DNA from 4 places in the Streptomyces sp. NPDC006372 genome. Region 1 is predicted to be linked to each of the others. Evidence: riboswitches for the same ligand, from Rfam matches in the RefSeq annotation. Region 1 holds a riboswitch; each other region holds the start of a gene.
What was found. A riboswitch is a leader RNA that binds a small molecule or an ion and turns the genes downstream of it on or off. The one in region 1 is predicted to bind cobalamin.
Positions count from the first base shown of each region.

Region 2: linked by a shared signal. The riboswitch ahead of ABZ016_RS19725 ((2Fe-2S) ferredoxin domain-containing protein) and the one ahead of ABZ016_RS30390 (ABC transporter substrate-binding protein) in region 1 are both predicted to bind cobalamin.
Region 3: linked by a shared signal. The riboswitch ahead of ABZ016_RS17205 (energy-coupling factor ABC transporter permease) and the one ahead of ABZ016_RS30390 (ABC transporter substrate-binding protein) in region 1 are both predicted to bind cobalamin.
Region 4: linked by a shared signal. The riboswitch ahead of ABZ016_RS34110 (cobalamin biosynthesis protein) and the one ahead of ABZ016_RS30390 (ABC transporter substrate-binding protein) in region 1 are both predicted to bind cobalamin.

Region 1 covers NZ_JBEXQJ010000026.1:49,660-53,832, reverse strand. Annotated here, with positions in the region: gene ABZ016_RS30400 (4-hydroxybenzoate 3-monooxygenase) at 2-1,225, opposite strand; gene ABZ016_RS30395 (CoA-binding protein) at 1,296-1,703, opposite strand; cobalamin riboswitch at 1,787-1,977, shown strand; gene ABZ016_RS30390 (ABC transporter substrate-binding protein) at 2,045-3,061, shown strand; gene ABZ016_RS30385 (iron chelate uptake ABC transporter family permease subunit) at 3,058-4,071, shown strand; gene ABZ016_RS30380 (ABC transporter ATP-binding protein) at 4,068-4,173, shown strand, end outside.
Region 2 covers NZ_JBEXQJ010000012.1:16,929-21,101, reverse strand. Annotated here, with positions in the region: gene ABZ016_RS19730 (APC family permease) at 1-1,342, shown strand, start outside; gene ABZ016_RS19725 ((2Fe-2S) ferredoxin domain-containing protein) at 1,358-1,729, opposite strand; cobalamin riboswitch at 1,793-1,919, opposite strand; gene ABZ016_RS19720 (hypothetical protein) at 2,059-2,850, shown strand; gene ABZ016_RS19715 (aromatic ring-hydroxylating dioxygenase subunit alpha) at 2,841-4,004, opposite strand; gene ABZ016_RS19710 (IucA/IucC family protein) at 4,112-4,173, opposite strand, start outside.
Region 3 covers NZ_JBEXQJ010000009.1:165,427-169,599, forward strand. Annotated here, with positions in the region: gene cbiQ (cobalt ECF transporter T component CbiQ) at 1-676, opposite strand, end outside; gene ABZ016_RS17200 (energy-coupling factor ABC transporter substrate-binding protein) at 682-1,050, opposite strand; gene ABZ016_RS17205 (energy-coupling factor ABC transporter permease) at 1,047-1,784, opposite strand; cobalamin riboswitch at 1,814-2,021, opposite strand; gene ABZ016_RS17210 (serine/threonine-protein kinase) at 2,077-3,462, opposite strand; gene ABZ016_RS17215 (MFS transporter) at 3,593-4,173, opposite strand, start outside.
Region 4 covers NZ_JBEXQJ010000033.1:43,386-47,558, reverse strand. Annotated here, with positions in the region: gene ABZ016_RS34120 (inorganic phosphate transporter) at 1-1,244, shown strand, start outside; gene ABZ016_RS34115 (hypothetical protein) at 1,279-1,500, shown strand; cobalamin riboswitch at 1,653-1,786, shown strand; gene ABZ016_RS34110 (cobalamin biosynthesis protein) at 1,885-2,820, shown strand; gene ABZ016_RS34105 (cobyric acid synthase) at 2,823-4,173, shown strand, end outside.

The DNA.
Region 1 (4,173 bases):
GTCAGTACCGCGCGGCCGTCCCGAGGTACTTCTCGGCGAAGGCGGCGGCCGCCACCGGCGATGAGAACAGACGGCGCAGCCGGGCGAGCGACGTGCCCGCGCGGAACGGGTCGCCCGACGCCGCACCGTGGAACACCTCGGACAGCCACTGCGAGAACTCCTGGTAGTCCCACACCCGGCGCAGGCACGCCTGCGCATAGCCGCCGAGGCCGCTGTCGTCCCCGCCCGTGAGGCGGGCCACCAGGGCGTCGCCGAGCAGGAAGGCGTCGTGCAGGGCCAGGTTCATCCCCTTGGCGGCGATGGGCGCGACCAGATGGGCCGCGTCACCGGCCAGGTACAGCCGGCCGTGCACCATCGGCTCGACCACGTAGTCGTGCATGTCCAGCACGCGCTTCTCGATCAGCCGGCCCTCCGCCAGCGGCGGCACACCGGTCGCTCCGAGTCGCTCCTGGAGCTCGGCCCAGACGCGCTCGTGCGGCCAGTTCTCCGGGTCGTCGCCCGGCGGGCACTGAAGGTAGTAGCGGGTCACCTCCGGGCTGCGCGGCATCTGCCCGGCGAACCCGTTGGCGTGGCAGCCGAACAGCACGCAGTCGGCGGACGGCGGTGCCTCGGCGAGCAGGGCCAGCCAGCCGATCCCGTAGTCGTGCCGTGCGACACGGATCCGCTCCGGCGGCAGCGAGGCCCGGGTCACCCCACGGGCCCCGTCGCAGCCCGCCACGAAGTCGCAGTGCACGACCTGCCGTTCACCCGACTCCGGGCAGGTGTACGACACCGAGGGCCGGTCGCTGTCGATGTCGTGCACGCGCACGTCCCGGACCCCGAACCGGACCTGCCCGTCCCGCACGTCGGCGTACTCACGCACCAGGTCGGTCACCAGCAACGGCTGCGGGTAGACGAAGTGATGACTGCCCGTCAACTCGCCGAAGGGAAACCGGAACCGCTCGTTCTCGAACCGGAACTCGCACGCGGTGTGCAGCTCCGCGCGGTCCAGCAGGTTCCGGGCCAGGCCCCGCTTCTCCAGGCCGCGCACGGCCCACTCCTCGATGACACCGGCCCGGGGCCGCTGTTCGACGAACTCCCGGGTCTCGGTCTCCAGCACCAGGCAGTCCACCGAAGCGGCCCGCAGGATGTTGCCGACGGTCAGACCGGCGGGCCCCGCACCCACGACAACGACGGGGAAACATTGCGGGGCACCGGAGTTCGGAGGTGGGGAGGCGTGGATCATGCGCTCATTATGGAGGCACGCCCCGCACGCCACCCGGGGCGGTGGGCCGGCGCCCCGGGGACGGCCACGGTCACCCGAGTCGCGGGATCTCGATCGCCGGGCAGCGGTCCATCACCATCTCCAGGCCCGCCGCGCGGGTCCGGTCGTACGCCTCCGCGTCGACGACACCGAGCTGGAACCACACCGCCCGCGCGCCCTTGGCGACCGCCTCGTCCGCGACCGCACCGGCGAGGTCGCTGTTCACGAACACGTCCACGACGTCCACGTCGAAGGGGATGTCCGCGAGACTCGCGTACCCCCGCTCGCCGTGCACCGTCTCCGCCTTGGGGTGCACGGGCACGACCCGCTTGCCGAACCGCTGGAGCACGGCGGCGACGCCGTACGCCGCGCGTGCCTGGTTCGAGGACAGGCCCACCACGGCCCAGGTGTCGCCGAGATCGGTGAGGATCCTGCGGACCGTTGCCTCGTCGCCGTACATCGGCGGCCTCCTGAGAACGTCACGTATGAGCTGCTCTGTCGGCACAACGACCCAGGGGTGCCGGTGATTCCCCGGCACCCCCGTGATAGCTTGCCGAGGCCAGTCGAACCCATGTACGTGGGTCAGGGAATCCGGTGCGAATCCGGAACTGACGCGCAGCGGTGAGGGGGACGGGCGGGGCCTCGGCCACTGGACGGCGTGCGAGTCGTCCGGGAAGGCGTTCCGCACCGGGTGAACCCGAGTCCGAAGACCTGCTGGCGGCCCCCGCGGCCGCACGCGGCGGGGGAGCACCGTACGACCGGGCTCCGCGATCGGGCCCTCGACGACTGAGGACTGGTTCCGTGCCCCTCGCCCGACCTGCCCGTGCCGCCGTCCTGCTCGCGGCGGGCTCCCTCCTCCTGACCGGCTGCGGCGACGCGAAGCCGACCACCGAGAAGGCCGCCGTCACCCTCGGCAACTGCGGCCACGAGGTCCGCGTCCCGGCCGCGCCCGAGCATGCCGTCTCCCTCAACCAGGGCACCACCGAGATCATGCTCTCCCTCGGCCTCGCCGACCGCATGGCGGGCACGGCCACCTGGACCGACCCGGTGATGAAGGGCCTGGCGAAGGCGAACGCGAAGGTGCCGCGCATCGCCGACGACAACCCGTCGTTCGAACGGGTGCTGGACGCCGATCCCGACTTCGTCGCCGCGTCCTTCGTCTCCACCCTCGGCAAGGGCGGCGTCGCCACCCGTGAGCAGTTCGAGAAGCTCGGCGTGCCCACCTACGTCTCCCCGTCCGACTGCGCCGGGAAGGACAACTCGGCCGGCGGCGACGGCGCGCGCGGCAAGGCGCTGGGCATCGACACGATCTACCGCGAAGTACGGGACCTGGCGACCGTGTTCGGGGTGAGAGAACGCGGCGACGAACTCGTGGCCTCCCTCCAGCGGCGGATGCGGAAGGCCACCCAGGGCGTCGACGCCTCCGGCGTCACCCTCCTGTACTGGTTCGCCAACTCCGAGTCGCCCTACATGGCGGGCTGCTGCGGAGCCCCCGGCATCATCACCCGTGCCCTCGGTGCGAAGAACGTCTTCGACGACACGCACGAGGAGTGGCCGCAGATCAACTGGGAGACGGTCGCCGACCGCGATCCGGACGTCCTCGTCATCGGCGACCTCACGCGCAAGTCGCAGACCGCGGAGTCGGCCGCGAAGAAGATCGCCTTCCTGGAGTCCAACCCCGTCACCAGGAACATGGACGCGGTCCGGCACAAGCGGTACGTGCTGCTCAGCGGGCAGGCCATGAACCCGGCCATCCGCACGGTCGAGGGCGTGGAACAGGTCTCCGCCGGACTGCGTGAGTTCGGGCTCGTGAAGTGACCGTTCGCGCACTGTCCCTCGGCGCCGGCGGGATCTTCCTGCTGGCCGTCTCCCTGGCCCTGGCGATCACCGTCGGCCCGGCCGACATCCGGGTCGCCGACGTGTGGTCCGTGGTCGCCGCCCACCTGGGGCTCGGCGGCTCCGACCTGACACCGATCCGGGACGGCATCGTCTGGCAACTGCGGCTGCCGCGCACCCTGCTCGCGGCCGTGTGCGGCGCGGGGCTGGCCGTGTGCGGGGCGGTGATGCAGTCGCTGCTGCGCAACCCGCTGGCCGACCCGTTCGTGCTCGGCGTGTCCTCGGGCGCCTCCACCGGCGCGGTCCTGGTCGTCGTCCTGGGCGTGGGCGGCGGTGCCGTCTCGCTGTCCGCGGGCGCGTTCCTCGGCGCCCTGGTCTCCTTCGCGCTGGTGCTGCTGCTCAGCCACTCCCTGGGCGGCACCACCGACCGGGTCGTCCTGGCGGGTGTCGCCGCCATGCAGCTCTTCTCCGCGCTCACCTCCTTCGTCGTGCTGACCTCCGCCGACGCCGAGACGACCCGCGGGGTGCTGTTCTGGCTGCTCGGATCGCTCAGCGGCGCGGGCTGGACCGACGTGTGGCTGTGCCTGGCCGTGCTGGCCGTGACGCTGGTGGTGTGCCTGTCCTACGCCCGTACCCTCGACGCCTTCGCCTTCGGGCAGGACGCGGCGGCCGCCCTCGGGGTGTCCGTGGCCCGCACCCGGCTGGTCCTGCTGTGCGTCACGGCCCTGCTCACGGCCGCGCTGGTCAGCTCGGCGGGGGCGATCGGCTTCGTCGGACTGGTCCTGCCGCACGCCGCCCGCGCCCTGGCCGGCCCCGGCCACGCGCGGCTGCTCCCGGTCACCGCCCTCGCCGGCGCGGTGTTCCTGGTGTGGGTGGACACCCTGGCCCGCACGGCCCTCGATCCGCAGGAGGTACCGGTGGGAGTCGTGACGTCGCTGATCGGGGTGCCGGCGTTCGTGGCGGTGCTCTACCGGACGCGGAGGGTGCGATGAGCGACACGGTCCAGCGGGCCTCCTCGACGACCGGGCTCCGGGCCGACCGGGTCAGCCGTCGCGCCGACGGGCGCCTCATCCTCGACGGCGTCGTCCTCGCTC
Region 2 (4,173 bases), on a different contig from region 1:
CTACGCCCCCGGGGTGATGCTCGCGTCGTTCGTGCCCATGCTGCTGATCGCGTCCGCGTTCTACTACCTCAACAAGGTGGACCAGGACTGCGGCACGACCTTCTCCTGGGTCACCCGGGCCATGGGGCCGTGGGCGGGCTGGCTCGGCGGCTGGGCCATCACGATGACCGGTGTCCTGGTGGTCGGGTCGCTCGCGGACGTCGCCGTGACCTTCTTCCTGCTCGCCGTCGGACTGGACGGCTGGGCCGACAACGACGTCGTGCGCCAGGTGCTCACCGTGCTGCTGATCCTCGTGATGACGGCCGTCTGCGTCATCGGTATCGACGTGTCGGCCAAGGTGCAGAACGTCCTCATCCTGGCGCAGGTCGCCTGCCTGCTCGCCTTCGCCGTGGTGGCGCTGTACCGCGTCTACGCCGGCACCGGCACCCTGGACTCCGTCGAGCCCAAGATCGGCTGGCTGGACCCGTTCGGAGCCGGCGGGGCGCCGCTCACCGCGTCCCTGCTGCTGGGTGTGTTCATCTACTGGGGCTGGGAGTCGGCGGTCAACCTCACCGAGGAGGTCGAGGACTCCGCGATCGCGCCCGGCAAGGCTGCCGTGTGGTCGACGGTGCTGCTGCTGGTGACCTACATCGCGGTCGCCTTCGCGGTCGTGGCCTACGCCGGGACGGCCTACCTCGCCGAGAACGCGGCGGAGGAGGAGTTCATCTTCGCGCTGCTCGCCGAGGAGGCGATGGGCGGCTGGGACTGGGTCGTGCTGCTGGCGGTGTCGACGTCCGCGCTCGCCTCCACGCAGACGACGATCATCCCGGCCTCGCGCACGGGGCTGTCCATGGCACGCCGGCACGCCCTGCCCGCGCACTTCGGCCGCATCCACCCCCGGTTCCGCACCCCCGACGTGAGCACCTGGTGGGTCGCCGGCATCGCCATCGTCTGGTACCTCGTCCTCTTCCACATCAGCGAGAACGCCCTCTTCGACTCCCTGACCGCGCTGTCCCTGCTGATCGCGTTCTACTACGCGCTCACGGGGCTGGCGTGCGCGGTCTACTACCGCCGCGAACTGACCCGCGGCGCCCGCGACTTCCTGCTGATCGGTCTCGGCCCGCTGATCGGTGCCGGGCTGCTGGCGTGGCTGCTGGTGGAGTCCGTGTCGGACATGGCCGACCCCGCCAACTCCTACAGCGGCGTCTCGTGGTTCGGGATCGGTCCGCCGCTCGTCATCGGCATCGGCATCGCCCTCACGGGCGTGGTCCTGATGGTCGTGTGGCGGCTGAGGGCCCCCGCGTTCTGGTCGGAACGCCCCAGCACGGTCGACCCCGCCCTCGTGCACGGCGAGGAGTCCTGAAGCCGCCGGTTCTCCTCATGAGCGGTCCGGGCGCCGTTTCGCGAGCGGGCTGAAGGCGTACAGGTCGAGGATCTCGGGACGCGGGGCGACACCGGGACCGCCCTCCCGGACCCAGGAGACGATGTCCTCGGTCGCGGCGGGGTCGTTGACCAGCCCGAGCCACACCGGCCGCCCACCGGCCGCCCGGCCCGCCGCGGAGGGCTGGACGACGATGACGTTGGCCTGGTCGCAGACGTCGAGGCAGTCGGAGATCCGGACCGGCGCGGCCGCCCGCAGCCGCTCGGTCTGGGCGACGTGGTCGACACCGGTCACCTTGCGGCTGCCGCAGCAGCAGTCCCGGCACACGACGATGCGGCACGGAAGCCCTCCGGCCGGCGTTGCGGACATGCCGCACCTTCCCTCTCTCCCGGGGAGATCCGCCCCGGTGGTCGGTCGAGGAGGCGACCGCGTGAGTCTCCTGGCTCTCGGGTCGACGCCGGTCCCGGCCTTCCCACCCGTCCGCGGGCAGTGGCCTGTCGGGAGCGGCTCACCGATCACAGTGGCGGGACCGCGCCGGATTCACACCGGCTTCCTCGTTCCGCCGTCGCCTTAATCGACGGCCATCCTGCCATGGGGCCGGGGGCTGCGGGTGAGGGGCCGGGGAGGCTGCGACTGAGGGACCGGCCGTCGGGTTCCGGTACGGTTCGAGGGAATTGTGTGAGGAACGGGGAGGCTCGGTGGGGGCGGGGAAGCGGCGGGCGGCGGGGAGCGTGGCGTGGCTGCTGATGGGTGTCCTGGCACTCGCCTTCGGGGTGGCCAGTGCCCTGGAGGTGCGTGGAGCTCTGGACCGGGAGCGGGAGTTCCGCTCCGCCCCGGTGTGCGCCTCGGTGCCGGTGAAGGCTTCGGGGTGCCGGTGGGAGCAGGCGTTCACCGTCCGCGGCGCCGACACGCACCGCGGGGAGCGGAACGCCCCACCTGAGGCGGAGTTGGTGCCGCCCTCCGGCAAGCCCTGGGAGGTGACGTTCCTGCACGCCGACCCGGTGGTGTCGGAGCTGGCGCCGGGCGACAAGGTCGTGGGCCTGATCTGGCAGGGGGAGGTCGTCGAGGTGCGCGACGACGGCGATCGACGGCAGCGGACGTCCGACTCGCCCGTGGGGTGGCCCGAGGACCGTCTCGGCGGCGCCCTGATCTGTTTCTCGTTCGGGCTGCCCGCCGTCGTCGGTGGGGCGTGGCCGCTGTTCGCCCGGCGCGACCGACGTCATGCGAAGGCGGCCTCGGTGGTGCGGGGGCACGGCGTCGCCATGGCCGGCGCGGCCCTCCTGACGCTGTGGGCGCAGTCCGCCAACGACTGGCCGCTCTGGTCGATCCCGGCGATCTGGGGGCCACTCGCGCTGCTCGCCCTGGCGTCCATGACGGCCTTCGCCATCGCCGCCCTCCGCGGCGATCTGGACGACGACGCCCCGGCCACCCCGGGCACCCCGGACGCCGCTGAGCCGGACGCCCCGGCCACCGCGTCACGTCACTCCTGATCCCGCGTACCGCCGGAGAGCCGCGCGCCACCGCAGGGCGCCGCACCGCCGCACCCGGCGGGCCGGGCCTCGATGGGGACGCCGTTCGCGCGCAGCACCTCTCGGACGTCGAGGATCAGCGGGAACACCTCGTGGTTGCGGTCCTCGCCCTGCTCGTCCCAGGCCCGCTGCTCCGCTTCCACGGCCATGCGGTCCTCGGCGAACACCCGCTCGGTGAAGCGCCGGATGAACGGCCAGGCCAGCCGGAGGAGGCCGGGAACCTTCGGCTTCTCGATCATGAGCAGTCCGTAGGCGTGACACCTGCGCTGCTCGGCGTCCTCCGGTACGTAGGCGGCCCAGAGGCGGAAGGCCGGGCGGTCGGCGTTCTCCGGGACCAGGTCGAGCGTCTGGTACGGGTACTCGGTGCGGATCGTCATGACATCGGCGGTGCCGCCCCCGATGCCCTCCGAGGCCAGCAGGCCGGCGCTGCGGTTCCGCTTTCCGCCGGTGTGGGTGAACAGGTAGCCGGCCTCCACCGAGCGCTCGTCGCTCCGGTAGCCCAGCAGTTCGGGGTGGAGTCTGCCGACCACGCCCCGGTGCAGGAACTGGTGGTTCATGTCGAGGAGGTTCTCGTGCATGAACGAGTAGTGGCAGTGCACGGTCCGGGAGTACGTCATGGTCCGGTACCGCGGCGAGCCGTAGGCCGGCAGTTCGGGCAGCGGCGTGGCCGCGGCCCGCTGCGGGTCGCCCGGGAAGACGAACACCAGGCCGTACGCCTCGCGGACGGGGTAGCCGCGCACGCCGCGCGGTGGCCGGCGGTCGCCCTTGGCCAGGTACGGGATCTGTGAGATGCGGCCGTCGCCGCGGTAGGCCCAGGCGTGGTAGCGGCAGCGGAGTGTCTCGCCCTCCACGACTCCCATGCTCAGCGGCACCTGCCGGTGGGCGCAGCGGTCCTCCAGCGCGTGGACCTCGCCGCTCCGGCCGCGGAAGAGGGCGATGCGCTCCCCCGCGAACGCGGTGGCCAGCACCCGCTCGTGGCCGAGGCGCCGGGACAGGGCGACCGGGTACCAGTGGTCGGGGTGCAGCCCGACCCGCCGGAGATCGGCCTCGGGGTCCGTTTCACCGTGCCCCGCGGGTTCCGCGGCGAGGGCGCTGGCCCTGTCGGTTTCGGTCATACCTCTCCTCGCGGGTGGGACACGGCACGGACAGCCACCCCCACCCCCACCCTGACCGCCGCCCGCCGTCCCCGCTCTGCCGAGGGGTCCGGACGGGTGAGCGGTGTTCAGGTGCCGCGCAGCGGGTTGGGCAGCGGCAGGTAGCGCGCGTCCGCGCCGTTCGCGTTCG
Region 3 (4,173 bases), on a different contig from region 1:
AGCGGACGGAGACACGGGCTTCGGGCAGCAGCACGCGCAGCGTGCCGTCGTAGCCGCGCCCGGCGAGACCGGCCTGGAGGCGGGCCGCGCGGTCGAAGGCACGGACGAACGCGGTGGCGCCGAGCCCGCCCAGCGAACGCCAGGCGGCGGCCCGCGAGGTGTGCCCGAGCCGGGCGGCCTGCGCATCGCGGACCCGGCGCACGGAGTCCAGCAGCAGGAAGCTCATGCGGTACGTCACGAGCGCCACGTCCACGACGGGCGCGGGGATCCCGGCCCGGACCAGCCGCGGCAGCAGATCCGACATGGGCGTGGTGAAGGCGAACAGCAGCACGCCCAGCGAGGCCGCGGAGGTGCGCAGCAGCAACTCACCGGCCCGGACGGGCCCGTCGCCGGCGACGGAGACGAAGCCCCCGGGCCCGCCGACCTGGACGAGCAGGGTGGCCGCTCCGGTCACGCAGAAGCCCAGCGGCACGCGGTAGGCCCGCCACAGCCGCTGCCAGGGCACACCGGCCGGACCCAGCAGCACCACCAGGGCCGTCACGAGCACCAGGGCCGCGCCCGGCCAGGGCGGCAGCGAGACGGCCAGCACGGTCAGCCCCAGTCCGAGCACGGCCTTGTCCACCGGATGGCGGCGGCGCCAGCGACTGCTGTGCGCCGCCGCGTCGATCGGCAGCACGCGGCTCAGGCCCTCTCGGCCGTGGACTTCCCGGCGGCCTCACGGCCCGGGCTCGCCGCGGCCCGCTCCAGCGCCCGCTGCTCGCCCTGCCGCCGGCCCCGGCGCAGGCCGAAGTAGTAGGCGAGGACGCCGGCGCCGAGGGCGGCCTGGAGGGAGAACAAGGCCGACTCGATCTCACCGGACGGCGGTTCGTACAGCGGCGAGAACCAGGGCTTGTAGTCCGGCTGGATCTCGGTGATCGCGTTCTCCGCCTCCGCGTCGGCGCCCGAGAACGGCTCCTTCTTGTGGTCGCCCAGGCCGAGCGCGAGCGGCAGCACGGCGAGCGCGGCCACCAGGACCAGCAGCAGGACGTTGATCTTCGTGTTCCTGCTCATCGGGTCGCCGCCTCGGTCTCGGTCCCGGCCTCGGTTTCGGTCTCGGACTCGGTCTCGGTCCGGGACTGCTTCTTGGTGAGGAGCACACCCAGCCGGGTCAGTTCGCCCTTGCTGGACTGCACCAGCAGCCGCATCACGAGCACCGTCAGCAGACCCTCGCTCACTGCGAGCGGAATCTGCGTGATGGCGAAGATGGAGCCGAACTTGCCGAGTGCCCCCAGGAACCCGCTGCCCGGGTCGGGGAAGGCCAGCGCCAACTGCACGCTGGTGACGCAGTAGGTGGACAGGTCGGCGACGAACGCGGCGAAGAACACGGCGACCATCAGCGGCACGTCGTACCGCCGCAGAAGCTTGTACACCGCGTATCCGGCCCAGGGCCCGACGATCGCCATGGAGAAGACGTTGGCGCCGAGCGTGGTGAGACCGCCGTGGGCCAGCAGCAGGGCCTGGAAGAGCAGGGTGATGGTCCCCAGCACCGCCATGGCGGGCGGCCGGAACAGGATGGCTCCCAGGCCCGTGCCGGTGGGGTGGGAGCAACTGCCGGTGACGGAAGGCAGTTTCAGGGCGGACAGGACGAACGTGAAGGCGCCGGAGGCACCGAGGAGCAGGGTGCTCTCGGGATGCTCGCGCACCTCACGGGTGAGTGACCGGGCCCCGTGGACGACGAACGGCGCCGACGCGACGCCCCAGGCGACCGCGTGCGCCGGAGGAAGGAAACCCTCGGCAATGTGCATGGCTCAGCAGACCCTCTCCAGCACCTCGTGGATGGTTGACGTGCCTTGGCCGGTCTCCTGGCTCACGGGTCCCACCGCCCGTGCTCCGCCTTCCCGGGTCCCTGAGGACCCAGTGGCCGCCCGCGAGGGCCGGAGCCGGACTTCCCGATCACAGTGGCGAGGGCCGCACCGGCATCACACCGGATTTCCCGTTCACCAAGGCGTGGTGACAGTAGTGCCGGGACAAGGGCGATGACAAGCCACCCGAGGGGGCGCGCAAGGGGCGCCCCCCGGCACACCGGCGCAGAACTCCTCAGTCGTCGCCCTCGTCGTCATCGTCCCCCGAGCCCTCCGGGGACGGTCCGGGCTTGTCCTCCTTGGGCTTGTCAGCCTTCTCGGGCTTGGTGTCACTCGCCTCCTCGGTCGGGCCCGTGGGGCTGGGTGCCGGGTCCGCGGCGGTCGGGGGAGCGGGTGCCGTGACGGAGGGAGTGACATCGGCCACTGTGCCGACGGTCGGCGTCCCGTCGGCCGCCGGGGCGGACCCGAGCGGATCGGCGGACTCGGCCGACGAGGGGGCGGCCGGGCTGCTCGCGGACGGGGACGTGTCGGGTTCCGTGCCCTCCGTCGCGGTGTCGTCGGGTGAGAACCACAGCATGCCGGCGCCCATCGCCGCCAGGAAGAGGGCCGCAGCGGCGGCCGTCGCGGCCACGCGCGGCCGGTTGCCCGCGGTGTTGCGCGGTGCGGCGCGACGTGAACGCCCGCCCCGGGCCGTGCGGGACCCCGTCGGCAGCGCGTAGGTGGCGGGGGTGCCGGGGTCTGCCGCCGCGCGCGGTCCCGGCTCGGCGGACGGCACCGGGAACGCGGCCTCCGGCAGCGGTTCGGGCAGCCCCCGCCAGGCGCCGCCGGCGAACCACTCGGCGGTCTGCTGGGCCGTGGGCCGGTCCTCGGGCTGCTTGGCGAGCAGGGCGAGGAGATAGCTCTCGAAGGCCGGCGGGAGACCGTTGACACCGAGCTCGCGGGGTGGCACGGGGGCGTTGTCGAGATGCTGGTGGAGGAGCGCGACGGCGGTGTCGGCCTGGAACGGCGGGCGGCCGCTGAGGAGCTGGTAGAGCACGCAGCCCAGGGAGTACATGTCGGAGGGCGGGCCCGCGGGCTTGCCCAGGGCCCGTTCCGGCGCGAGGTAGAGGCCGGTGCCGACGATCTGGCCGGTCGCGGTGAGTGCCGCGCCGGGATCGTCGAGGAAGCGTGCGATGCCGAAGTCGCCGATCTTGAGCGTGCCGTGGGCGTCCAGCAGGAGGTTGGCGGGTTTGATGTCCCGGTGCACGATGCCCTGCTGGTGCGCGGCGGCGAGTCCGGCGGCGGCCTGCGCTCCGAGGGTCGCGACCCGTTCGGCGGGGAGCGCCCCGGAGGCGGCCAGCACTCCGGAGAGGCTGTCGCCGTCGACCAGTTCCATCACCAGGAACAGCCGGTTGTCGTGCTCGCCGAAGTCCAGGACACCGACGAGGTTGGGGTGGTTGAGACGCCCGGCGGTCTGGGCCTCCAGGCGGAACCGGGAGGCCGCCGTCGCGTCCGTGTCCTGCGGCAGCAGTAACTTGACGGCCACCGCCCTGGCGAGCATCTGGTCGTACGCACGCCAGACCTCGCCCATTCCGCCGCGCCCGATCTCAGTGTCCAGCCGGTAGCGGCCCGCTAGCAGCACTCGTCCTCGTCCTCATGCTCGTGGGAAGGTTCGCCGCAGGCTCGACTCCCCGCGTTCCAGCGGAGGTTGATGGGGTGTGCCGCAGCCGACCCAGGATACTGGCGCCGCGTGACCGCCGTGGCCAGAAGTCTCAGGCGGCCGCGCCCTCCTCCCGGCGCGGCAGCAGCGTCACCGCGAGAGCCGTCACGGCGGCCAGGACCAGCCACGGCACGGCGGCCGGGAGGCCCAGGTCGAGCAGGGAGCCGGTGGCCGCGCTGCCCGCGAGCACGATCAGGCCGGAGACGGACGACAGCGCACCCGAGTAGAGGCCGATCCGGCCCTCCTCGGCGAGGTCGGGCACCCAGGCCCGGGCGGCGGGCACGACCAGCATCTGCCCCACCGTCAGCAGCACCACGAAGCCCGCGGCCGGCAGCAGTCCCGCGATGCCCGTCCAGCCGGCGGGGCGCGCAGCGGCCACCACCACGAAACCCGACGCGATCAGCAGCAGCCCGGCGGTCATGGAGCGGCGCAGATCGAGCCGGTCGCCGGCCCAGCGGGTCACGCGCAGTTGTGCGAAGACCACGAGCACCGAGGAGAGCGCGAACAGCCAGGACAGTGGCGCCTGGGAACCCGACGCGCGCTGCACCTCGTCCGGCAGAGCCAGATACAGCTGGTTGTAGGCGAGCAGGTACGAGCCGTACGCGCAACACAGCGCCAGGAAGCGGCGGTTGT
Region 4 (4,173 bases), on a different contig from region 1:
TGATCCTCGCGATTGTGGTGGTAACCGCACTCGCGTTCGATTTCACGAACGGTTTCCACGACACCGCGAACGCGATGGCCACGACCATTTCCACGGGCGCCATGAGACCGAAGGTCGCGGTGGCCATGTCCGCGGTCCTGAACCTGGTCGGCGCCTTCCTGTCCGTCGAAGTCGCCAACACGATCTCCAAAGGCCTCGTCGACGAGGCCGGTATCCGTCCCGAGGTCATCTTCGCCGCCCTGGTCGGCGCGATCCTCTGGAACCTGCTGACCTGGCTGGTCGGTCTGCCGTCCAGCTCCTCGCACGCCCTGATGGGCGGCCTGATCGGCGCCACGATCGCCTCGGCGGGCGTCGGAGCGGTGCACGGTGACGTCCTGGTCACCAAGGTGCTGATCCCGGCGATCGCCGCGCCGCTGGTCGCGGGCATCGCGGCGATGTTCGCCACCCGGCTGACGTACTCCCTCGGGAAGAAGGCCGACGGCAAGGCGTCCAAGAAGGGCTACCGGGCCGGCCAGATCGCCTCGGCGGGCCTGGTCTCCCTGGCCCACGGCACCAACGACGCCCAGAAGACGATGGGTGTCATCACCCTCGCCCTGGTCGCCGGCGGCGCCGTCGCCCCCGACTCCGACCCGCCCATGTGGGTCATCCTCTCGGCGGGTCTCGCCATCGCGCTCGGCACCTACCTCGGTGGCTGGCGCATCATCCGCACCATGGGCAAGGGCCTGACCGACCTCCAGCCGCAGCAGGGCTTCGCCGCCCAGACCAGCGCGGCGACGGTCATCCTGGCCTCCTCCCACCTCGGCTTCTCCCTCTCCACCACCCACTCCGTGTCCGGCTCGGTGATGGGCGCGGGCCTCGGCCGCAAGGGCGGTGTCGTCCGCTGGTCGACGGCGACGCGGATGTTCGTCGCCTGGGCTCTGACCCTGCCGGCGGCAGCCCTGGTGGGCGCGCTCGCCGAGTACGTCACCGGCTTCGGCGACTGGGGCACGGCGGTGGTGGCCGTCTTCCTCGTCGCCTCCAGCGCGGTGATCTGGAAGCTGTCCCGGCGTGAGGTCATCGACCACACCAACGTCATCGACCCCGAGGAGACGGAGCCGGCCGGTGTGGTGACCACGGCGATGGCCGCGGTGACGCCGCCGCCGGCGGGCGGCACGGCCTCGGAGGAGCCGCTGCCCACGTTCCCGGCCCAGGCGGAGGCCGAACGGGAACCCGCCGCCCCGACCACCACGTCCACCCCGGTCTGACCCCGCCCACGCGGTTACAAGGAGAACCTCTGCCATGAAGATCGACTGGGCGGCCCTCGGCTCCGTCTTCGGTGTCAGCCTCGTGGTCACCGTGGCCCTGGTGGGCCTGTTCACCCTGGGCATCACCGGCCTGTCCCGCCACGAGCGGGCGGCCGCGCAGGGCGGTTCGGCGGGACTCGCGGTGACGGGCGCGTACGCGTGCTTCGCGGCGTGCGCGGCGGCCGTGGGGTACGGGATCTATCTGATCGTGGCCTGACCACGACTGTTCGCCGCCGGGCGGCACGGGGCTTCGGTCCTGTGCCGCCCGGTCGGCGTGTGGGGGGCGACCCGGCGTCGTACCGCACCAACCCGGTGTGGGGTTCTGCACACTCTCCCCGCGCAGGTCAACGGCAAGTTGACGGCCGTTCGCGACCGTGGTGGACTGCCGGGGCCAATACGGCGGCAGGAGAGGAAGCCGGTGGAAGTCCGGCGCGGTCCCGCCACTGTCACCGGGGTGGTGAACCCCGGGAGCCAGGAACTCTCACCGCCGGTCTCGTCGAACCAGGGCGTGGACACCCTGAGTGAGGACATATCGCCATGCGCGGCTGCCGATCGAGGTCGATCACCCCGCCCCTGACCGCTCCTGTGGCCGGCTGAGCCCATGGGTGCCGGTCGCGTTTTCGCGTACGGCGCCGCCGCCGGTCTGATCGGTGACCTGCTGCTCGGCGATCCTCGCCGGGGGCATCCGGTTGCCGTGTTCGGGCGGGCCGCGGGCGCCGTGGAGCGGGTGTTGTGGCGGGACCACCGGGGGTGGGGCACGCTGCACGCCGCCGTGTGCGCGGGCGGTGCCGTCGCGCTCGGGGCCGTCGCCGCACGTGCCGTCCGTCCCTCCTCCGCCGCCTCCGTCGCGCTGACCGGTGCCGCCACCTGGGCCGTGGTCGGGGGGACTTCGCTCGCGCGGGAGGCGCAGGCCGTCGGGCGGGCCCTGGAGGCGGGGGACGTCGAAGCGGCCCGTGCGCGGCTTCCGCACCTGTGCGGCCGGGACCCGCAGGCGCTCGACGCCGCCGGGATCGCCCGCGCCGTGGTCGAGTCCGTCGCCGAGAACACCTCCGACGCGGTCGTGGGGGCGCTCGTGTGGGGAGCCGTCGGTGGCGTGCCGGGGCTGCTCGGGTTCCGTGCCGTCAACACCCTGGACGCCATGGTCGGGCACAAGTCCGCCCGGTACCGGCGGTACGGGTGGGCCTCCGCCCGGCTGGACGACCTCGCGGGGTGGCCGGGGGCCCGGCTCACCGCCGTGCTCGCGGCGCTGGCCGGACCGGATCCGCGCGGGGCCGTACGCGCCTGGCGGGCGGACGCGGCGCAGCATCCGAGTCCCAACGCCGGTCCCGTGGAGGCCTCTTTCGCCGGGGCGCTCGGGGTGCGGCTGGGCGGGACGCTCTCGTACGGCGGGCGGGTGGAGCACCGGCCCGTGCTGAACACAAAAGGGCGTGCCGTCGTCACGGACGACGTCGCGCGGGCGGTGCGGCTGTCGCGGCGCGTCACCTGGCTCGCGCTAGGGGTGTGCGCCGGCGCGCGGTTGCTGAAGAGGGGGCAGTGAGTATGAGCGGTGGGCTTCTTGTCGCCGGTACGACCTCCGACGCGGGCAAGAGCGTCGTCACGGCCGGGATCTGCCGGTGGCTGGTCCGGCAGGGCGTGAAGGTCGCGCCCTTCAAGGCGCAGAACATGTCCCTCAACTCCTTCGTGACGAAGGAGGGCGCCGAGATCGGGCGGGCGCAGGCCATGCAGGCACAGGCCTGCCGCGTCGAGCCGACCGCGCTGATGAACCCCGTGCTGCTCAAGCCCGGTGGCGAGCGGAGCAGCCAGGTCGTGCTGATGGGCAAGCCGGTGGGCGAGTTGAGCGCGCGCGGCTACCACGGCGGACGTCAGCAGAAACTGCTCGGGACCGTTCTCGACTGTCTCGCCGAGTTGCGGGGCACGTATGACGCGGTGATCTGTGAGGGGGCCGGTTCTCCCGCCGAGATCAATCTGCGGCGGACGGACATCGTCAACATGGGGATCGCGCGGGGCGCGCGGCTGCCCGTGCTCGTCGTCGGCGACATCGACCGGGGCGGTGTCTTCGCCTCGTTCTTCGGGACCGTCGCCCTGCTCTCGCCCGAGGACCAGGAGCTCGTCGCCGGGTTCCTCGTCAACAAGTTCCGCGGGGACGTGAGTCTGCTGGAGCCCGGTCTGGACATGCTGCACGGTCTCACCGGACGGCACACCTACGGCGTCCTGCCCTTCCGGCACGGGCTCGGCATCGACGAGGAGGACGGGCTTCGCGTCTCCCTGCGCGGGACGGTGCGCGAGTCGGCCGTCGCCCCGCCCGTCGGGGAGGACGTCCTGCGGATCGCGGTGTGCGCCGTCCCCCTCATGTCCAACTTCACCGACGTGGACGCCCTGGCCGCCGAACCGGGTGTGGTGGTGCGGTTCGTGGACCGGCCGGAGGAGCTCGCCGACGCCGATCTCGTCGTCGTCCCGGGCACCCGGGGAACGGTCCGCGCGCTGGAATGGCTGCGTGAGCGGGGGCTCGCCGAGGCGCTGCGGCGCAGGGTCGCCGAGGGGCGGCCCGTCCTCGGCATCTGCGGCGGCTTCCAGGTGCTCGGTGAGCACATCGAGGACGAGGTCGAGAGCCGGAAAGGGAGCGTGGACGGGCTCGGTGTCCTTCCCGTCCGCGTGCGGTTCGCCCCGGAGAAGACCCTCACCCGGCCGGTCGGGGAGGCCCTCGGCGAGCGCGTCGAGGGGTACGAGATCCATCACGGGATCGCCACCGTGGAAGGGGGCGAACCCTTCCTGGACGGCTGCCGGGTCGGCCAGACCTGGGGTACGCACTGGCACGGCTCACTGGAGTCCGACGGGTTCCGGCGGGCCTTCCTGCGCGAGGTGGCGGCCGCCGCCGGCCGCCGTTTCGTGC